3 regions of the Herminiimonas aquatilis genome follow, and region 1 is predicted to be linked to each of the others. Evidence: predicted binding sites of a transcription regulator. Region 1 holds the regulator's gene; each other region holds the start of a gene.
The links. The regulator FliA, encoded in region 1, starts transcription of late flagellar genes. The targets are predictions, from matches to a motif close to CTAAAGTTTNNNNNNNNNNNGCCGNTA.
Positions count from the first base shown of each region.

Region 2: a site for FliA is predicted at 1,125-1,151, ahead of ACFQO0_RS01945 (DUF5610 domain-containing protein). Genes of this name have one in related genera too.
Region 3: a site for FliA is predicted at 1,163-1,189, ahead of flgM (flagellar biosynthesis anti-sigma factor FlgM). Genes of this name have one in related genera too.

Region 1 is NZ_JBHTCC010000003.1:153,241-155,509, reverse strand. It holds gene motD (flagellar motor protein MotD) at 1-256, opposite strand, end outside; gene ACFQO0_RS13190 (flagellar motor protein) at 282-1,022, opposite strand; gene ACFQO0_RS13185 (RNA polymerase sigma factor FliA) at 1,004-1,735, opposite strand; gene ACFQO0_RS13180 (MinD/ParA family ATP-binding protein) at 1,739-2,269, opposite strand, start outside.
Region 2 is NZ_JBHTCC010000001.1:444,801-447,069, reverse strand. It holds gene ACFQO0_RS01950 (YgiQ family radical SAM protein) at 1-859, opposite strand, end outside; gene ACFQO0_RS01945 (DUF5610 domain-containing protein) at 1,239-1,880, shown strand; gene ACFQO0_RS01940 (rRNA pseudouridine synthase) at 2,100-2,269, shown strand, end outside.
Region 3 is NZ_JBHTCC010000001.1:135,599-137,867, forward strand. It holds gene flgB (flagellar basal body rod protein FlgB) at 1-213, opposite strand, end outside; gene flgA (flagellar basal body P-ring formation chaperone FlgA) at 399-1,118, shown strand; gene flgM (flagellar biosynthesis anti-sigma factor FlgM) at 1,239-1,541, shown strand; gene ACFQO0_RS00690 (flagella synthesis protein FlgN) at 1,549-2,028, shown strand; gene ACFQO0_RS00695 (hypothetical protein) at 2,125-2,269, opposite strand, start outside.

The sequences.
Region 1 (2,269 bases):
CCGGGGTAAGAATCGGCCGGCTGTTCAATGCCGGACGGTTGACCTCGATGGGATCTTTCAAAGCTGGCGTTTTGGGTGTAGCACCGCCGAAAGCAATCCCGAGAGAGTCGGAAAGAATGCGGTACTTGCCTTCGTTGACTGATGAAATGGCGTACATGACGACAAAGAAGGCGAACAGCAAGGTAATGAAGTCGGCATAAGACACCAGCCAACGTTCATGGTTTTCGTGTTCTTCTTCGTGTTTTTTGCGGGCCATGTGCGTTGTCTGGACTGTAAGCAAGTTACATCAGGTAGATATTCATGCGCTCTTCGATCAAGCGAGGATTATCACCAGCAGCAATACCGGAGAACGCATCGGCCAGCATCTCGTGCTTGAAGACATCGCGGGCGACGATCGCCTTGAGTTTGCTGGCAATCGGCAAAAACACCAGATTGGCAAACCCGACACCGTAAATCGTTGCAACAAAGGCCACGGCAATCCCGCTACCTAGACGACTAGGATCAGACAGATTTTCCATCACATGGATCAAACCCAGTACTGCACCGAGAATACCGATGGTGGGTGCATAACCGCCTGCGGACTCCCAGATTTTTACAGCCAGACGTTCGCGCGTTTCATATGCGTCGATTTCCAAGTCGAGCACGCCACGCAATTTGTGCGGATCGACGCCATCGACGATCAAGCGCAAGCCATGCGCAATAAAAGGATCTTTGACGTCCTTGATAACACGCTCCAGGCTCAGGAGGCCTTCGCGGCGGGCTATCGTGCTCCAGTTCGTCATCTCGCGCATCAGACTTGGATAATCATCATCCTGTGGCACGAACACGCGACTCGCCATTTTGATACCGCGCACAAAAGTCGGCCAGCCGCTTTGCAGCAAGACTGCACCCATGGTGCCCACCACCACGATGATGAACGCGGCCGGCTGAATCAGTGAACTGAGCTTGCCGCCTTCCAGCAGTTGTCCGGCGAGCAAGCCGCCAAGCGCAAGCGCTATGCCAATTAAGCTACCCCAGTCCACGCTCTCTCCCTCAAATTTGCACGCATCCTGGCGATGGCCTGGCTATGTAATTGTGACACGCGTGATTCGGTGACACCCATCACGGCCCCGATTTCCTTCAGATTCATTTCCTGTTCGTAGTACAAACTCATTAGAATTTTTTCTCGTTCCGGCAATGCCTCGATGGCTGCGATAACCGCCGAGCGGAAACCGGTGTTCATCAAATTCTGTAAAGGATCGGGCGACTCGTCGGTGCAATAACGATCAAGGAAGTGTTCGTTATCTTCACTATCGTGAAAATCTTCGTAATACACCAGTTGATGCCCGCCGCCGTCACTCAGCAAATCCTGATAATCGGCCAGCGATAACTTGAGTTGCTTGGCAACTTCGCTTTCATTCGGTGGGCGGCCCAGCTTTTGCTGCAGACTGTTCATCGCCACCTCGATCTTGCGCATGTTCTGACGCATGCTGCGTGGCATCCAGTCACTGCTGCGTAATTCATCCAGCATGGCACCGCGTATGCGTTGCACGGCATAGGTTTCGAACTGGGCACCATGTGTTTCTTCGTAACGGCTGACAGCGTCCAGCAAACCAATCATGCCTGCCTGGATCAGATCGTCGACTTCTACGCTGGGAGGCAATTTGGCTTTCATCTGGTGCGCGAGTTTCTTGACTAGCGGTGCATGCTGACTTACCAGATGATCCCTATCCGATTTTCCTTCTGCCGTGTACATCGATCAAGCCCCGAACTTGGCGCCATGCGCGGACAAGGCAAAACGCTCTGCCAGCCGACGGAACGCAACCGACGCGCCGGCCATGGGAAATGCATCAATCACGGCGCGCCCCAAACGCGCAGCGCGTGTCGTGTTTTCGTCCGAGGGAATTGAACCTATGGAATGCAGTTGTACCGCCAGATAGCGGCTGGCAACCTGCGCCATGTTTTGATAGACAAGTGCGGCCTCGCGCTCGTCGGCTCCCGTCACCAGGATGCCAAAAGGTCGACGACCCAATTGATTGTTAAGGCGCTTGATCAACGAGTAGGCTTCCTTGATCGAAGCCGCGCCGGGGGCGACCTGAATCACGATGTCGCCGCTGGCCATGCCAGGAATCGTGAAATTATCACTCTCGTCCAACTCTGCATCCACCACCAATACATCGGATTGTGCAGCCAGTACGCCGAAGGCGTTCGACAGACGACGCAACTGGTCAGCATCACGCGAGGCAGCATGCACCGAACCGCTAGTCAAAGATGCAAGTCCAAAGCCTTG
Region 2 (2,269 bases), on a different contig from region 1:
TCACATCATAAGAGGGCAGGCGCACCACGGTTTTGTTGCGGACTTCTTTTTCAGCTTCGCGACGTTCTTCGCGACTCATGATCTTGATGACTTTGACGGCTGGTTCTACCGGCGCTGCAGCGACTGCTGGATCGGCAGCGTCGGTCTTGCAGCCTTCCGTATTCTTCATCTTCATTTCATACGGATCGGGATGGACATCGACTTTGCCCGGCGTATCAACGCGCGTCGAATTGGCTTCTGCCCATTCCGGTGTCGGTTTCCATCCGGATGGCACCATGAAGGCGGTGCCACGCAGATCGCGTATCGAAGAAATCGGTTCGCCTGCTGCAACACGATGTGTCAGATCAACCAGTGCGCGCTCTGCATTACCGAATATCAGGATGTCTGCCTTGGAATCCGGCAGCACCGAACGGCGCACTTTGTCCGACCAGTAATCGTAATGCGCGATGCGGCGCAGGCTGGCTTCAATACTGCCAATCACGACATTCACGCCGGGATAGGCTTCACGCACACGTTGCGAATAAACAGTCAGCGCACGATCCGGCCGTTTGTTGGCTTCGCCATGGGGCGTGTAGGCATCATCGGAGCGAATCTTGCGATCAGCCGTGTAGCGATTCACCATCGAATCCATATTGCCGGCCGTGATGCCGAAATATAGATTGGGTTTACCCAGCGCGCGGAATGCGTCGGCCGACAGCCAGTCCGGTTGCGCGATGATGCCGACGCGGAAGCCTTGCGATTCCAGCAGTCGCCCAATCAACGCCATGCCAAAACTGGGATGATCAATGTAGGCATCGCCCGTCACTAAAATTACATCGCAGCTGTCCCAGCCGAGTTTGTCCATCTCCGCGCGCGACATTGGCAGGAACGGAACAGGCTTGATGGTGCCTTTGCCATGCGGTGCAGGCTGGACAGGATAGGAAAACAGATTTTTGGGCTGAGCGCTCATGGAATAAACAGTGGCAAATGACGATAAAAGCGGCGTCATATCGCGAGGAGGCGAGGAAGCCGACAGTATGACAGCTTTGGCCTTGCTAGACGATGCTTAAGAGGCGATTAAACGGCGTTTGCTTGGATGGCTTATAAATATTTCCAATATGACAAGTGCTCAATATGTTTGGGCGCTCACCTTTTCCGATTTTATGCCGATAGAAGTAGTACGATCGCGGAAAATTCCAAGATGATGTTGTCACTGCGATCCTTTTCCATCGTTGGTTGATGAATGAAGGGCAATCGTCATGAGCATCGTAATTTCAAACACTACACAAAATACGCAACGCGCCTCCACGGTTCCTGCAGCGAGCCCACGCGAATCCACGCAACCGGCGGCTGACAAGACCGAGGACGCGAGCGTGACCGATACGGTGACCTTGGGTACGCAAGTTGCGGATACGCCGACCTACTCCAATCCGCGCAATGCAAATGCACCAACGCGTCCCGATGTCTCTGCGATGCTGGAAGAATCCAATCGCAAGGTGCAGGAAATCATCAACCTGATTCTGCCCTTGATGCGTCAGCAAGGATTGGAAATAGACAAAGTCGTCAGCGGTGAGCAGCAACTGATGACCGACGCCGCAACCATAGATAAGGCCAAAGCAGCGATCGCCGAAGATGGTGAATTCGGCGTGCGCCAGGTTGCAGAGCGCATCTTGAATTTTGCGAAAAGCGCGATAGGTGATGACCCGTCCAAACTCGCGGCGATACGCGCTGGGGTTGAAAAAGGCTTCAAGGAAGCGACCGACATGCTGGGCGGAACCTTGCCTGATATTAGCCAAAAGACCTATGCAGCCATCATGAGTGAATTCGATCGCTGGGAAGGTGCAGGCATTCCATCCGGCGCGGTCAGCCTCGCACCGAAAGCAGACGCACCTGCAGCCTAGATTTGATTGTTGTCCAGTGTTTGCAGCTCCATGTCACCAGTGCAGCGGTTTGGTTTGGATAAAATTCAGTCTCAGCGATTGACCGCTTCGTTGCCGTGCATGAAATAGTCTTGCAGGCAATCCGATAACGCGCGGTATTGCAGTCTGCTTGCACGCAAAAAACTTGCGATCCATCTCAGGCAAGCCGACAATACGCCTCTTTTTCAAGATTGCCTGATCATGACCGATTCCATCCGACTCGTTAAACGCGTCGCTGACGCGATTCCCTGCTCGCGTCGCGAAGCTGAGCAATATATCGAAGGTGGCTGGATCACGATCGACGGCATCGTCGTCGAAGAACCGGGTTGTCGCGTATCGCCGCAGCAAGCGATCGTATTGTCACCCGATGC
Region 3 (2,269 bases), on a different contig from region 1:
GGTTGTCGTTTTTGCCAGCTCGTTCGGCGACGTGGCACCGCTGCTGCTTTTAGCTAGCGCGCCTTGCAAGGCCTTGTTAAAATCGACATCACGCGCCTTGTAGTTGGGCGTATCCGCATTGGCAATATTCGACGCCAGCAACTGTTGTCGCTGCGCACGCAGATTCAGGGCAGTCTCCTGAAAGCGCATCAAGTCATCAAGTTTTCCGATCATTACGACCTCCGAAGTGTGCATTCAGGGAATCTTCCCCGCGCCTGTAATGGATTTCTATAGCGTTGATCATACGGAGCACTCTGTCACGCCGATCAAACGATAAGAAGAGAAAAATCCGTGCTATTCATGGCTTTGGCTGAACGCTGAATCAGTAACATGATCGTGCAATCCAACCACTGGCCGCCATGAAACTCTTCTTCAATTTCGCAATCGTCGTCCTTACCCTGCCATTCGCTCTCTCAACCCAGTTTGCGCTGGCACAAGTCACAGAGCCAGAAGCACGTCAGGATCTGGGCGTATTGAAACAAGCGGCAGTGCAGTTCCTGCGCACGCAGGCATCAGGCTTGCCGGGCGAAGTCAAGGTCACACTTGGGTCCATCGATCAACGCATGAAATTGCCGGCATGTGCGACGCCTGAGGCATTTTTCCCATCATCCAGCAAGGCATGGGGCAAAACCACGGTGGGTATAAGGTGTACCGTACCTTCGCCATGGACAATTTATGTATCGGCCAAAGTTCAAGTGCAGGGCGACTATATCGTTGCCTCGGTACCGTTGGCACAAGGGCAAACTATTACCCAGGCTGACATTGCCAAGGTAATGGGGGATTTGACAGCCATGCCGGCGGGCATCATCACTGATGCATCACAGGCGATTGGCCGCACAGTAGCGAATTCCGTCAGATTAGGCTCACCGTTGCGCCAGGATGCTTTGCGTAACCAGCAAGCGATACAGCAAGGTCAAGCAGTCCGCGTCATCTTGAACGGCAGTGGGTTTAGCGTATCCAGTGAAGCACGCGCATTGAATAATGCGAACGAAGGTCAGTTGACGCAGGTTAGAACCTCAGGTGGTCAAGTCATTAGCGGCATTGCCAAGCTGGGTGGCATAGTGGAATTGAATTATTAACAACATAATTGCGATACATAATTGCACCACTACTCCAATTAGTACTAAAGTTTAGTGCGATAACGCCGATAGACCTGACATGAGATAGGCGTTTTGCCGCACATTAAACGGAGTGATGTCGTGAAAATTGATGACACAAGCAAGAAAACTGCAGCAATAGGCGTCACAACGACGCAAACGCGCGCAGGCAAAGGGGCTGAAAAGGCCGATGCCAGTAGCAAGGCATCTTCCAGCAATGTCACACTGTCCACACAAGTACAGGCGTTGACTGCTCAGGTCTCCGGTGCCAGCGTATTTGACACAAAAAAAGTTGAAGAGATCAAGGCAGCAATTGCCGGCGGTCAGTTCCAGGTAAATGCCGAGCGCGTTGCCGATGGGCTGATGGATACGGTAAAAGACCTGATTTCTGCACGAAAAGGTTAAAACCAACATGAGCGCAATCGATATCAACCCTGCTGACAGTTTGAGTGCAGAGCACCAAGCTATACGCGCATTGACACAATTGTTGCAGCAAGAACAAGAACAATTGGTCTTGGGGGATATCGCAGCCATCGCTGCCTTGACCGAACCGAAGGCAAAAGCGGCAGTAAGGATGGCGGAACTGGCTGCTGGGCGTCACCAGGCACTGGGCAAGGCCGGTTTTGAAGCGGATGAATCAGGAATGAAAGCCTGGCTGGAAACGCCAGCAGCATCAGCTGCGGCGCATACATCCTGGCAAGAGCTGATCGCATTGGCTGAAGTTGGGAAAGAACTGAATCGCGTCAACGGCACGCTTATCAACAAGCAAATGGTACGCAATCAAAACGTACTCAATATTCTGCAACATGGCAGTGTCCAAGGTAATGCGGTCTACGGCCCGGATGGGCAGACTGCAAACAAGTCTGTCAAACGCCATATCGTTGTAGGTTGATTTACAGTCGCCGTTTTTAGCAGCGCTCAATTTCGCTGCAACTCTCGATCACCGCACACTACCTCTGCACAACATGCAGAAAATCTCTATTTTTTTCTAGCGACGTGGCGCATAAATATCACGCCCCGCCTCATCAATTTGGCGGCGCAACGCACGTCGCTCATCAGGTGACAGCCTAGGATCGCGACGCGATGGTTCCGCATTGCGATTTGCACTATTGTCGTTAAAACGATCGGCTGAT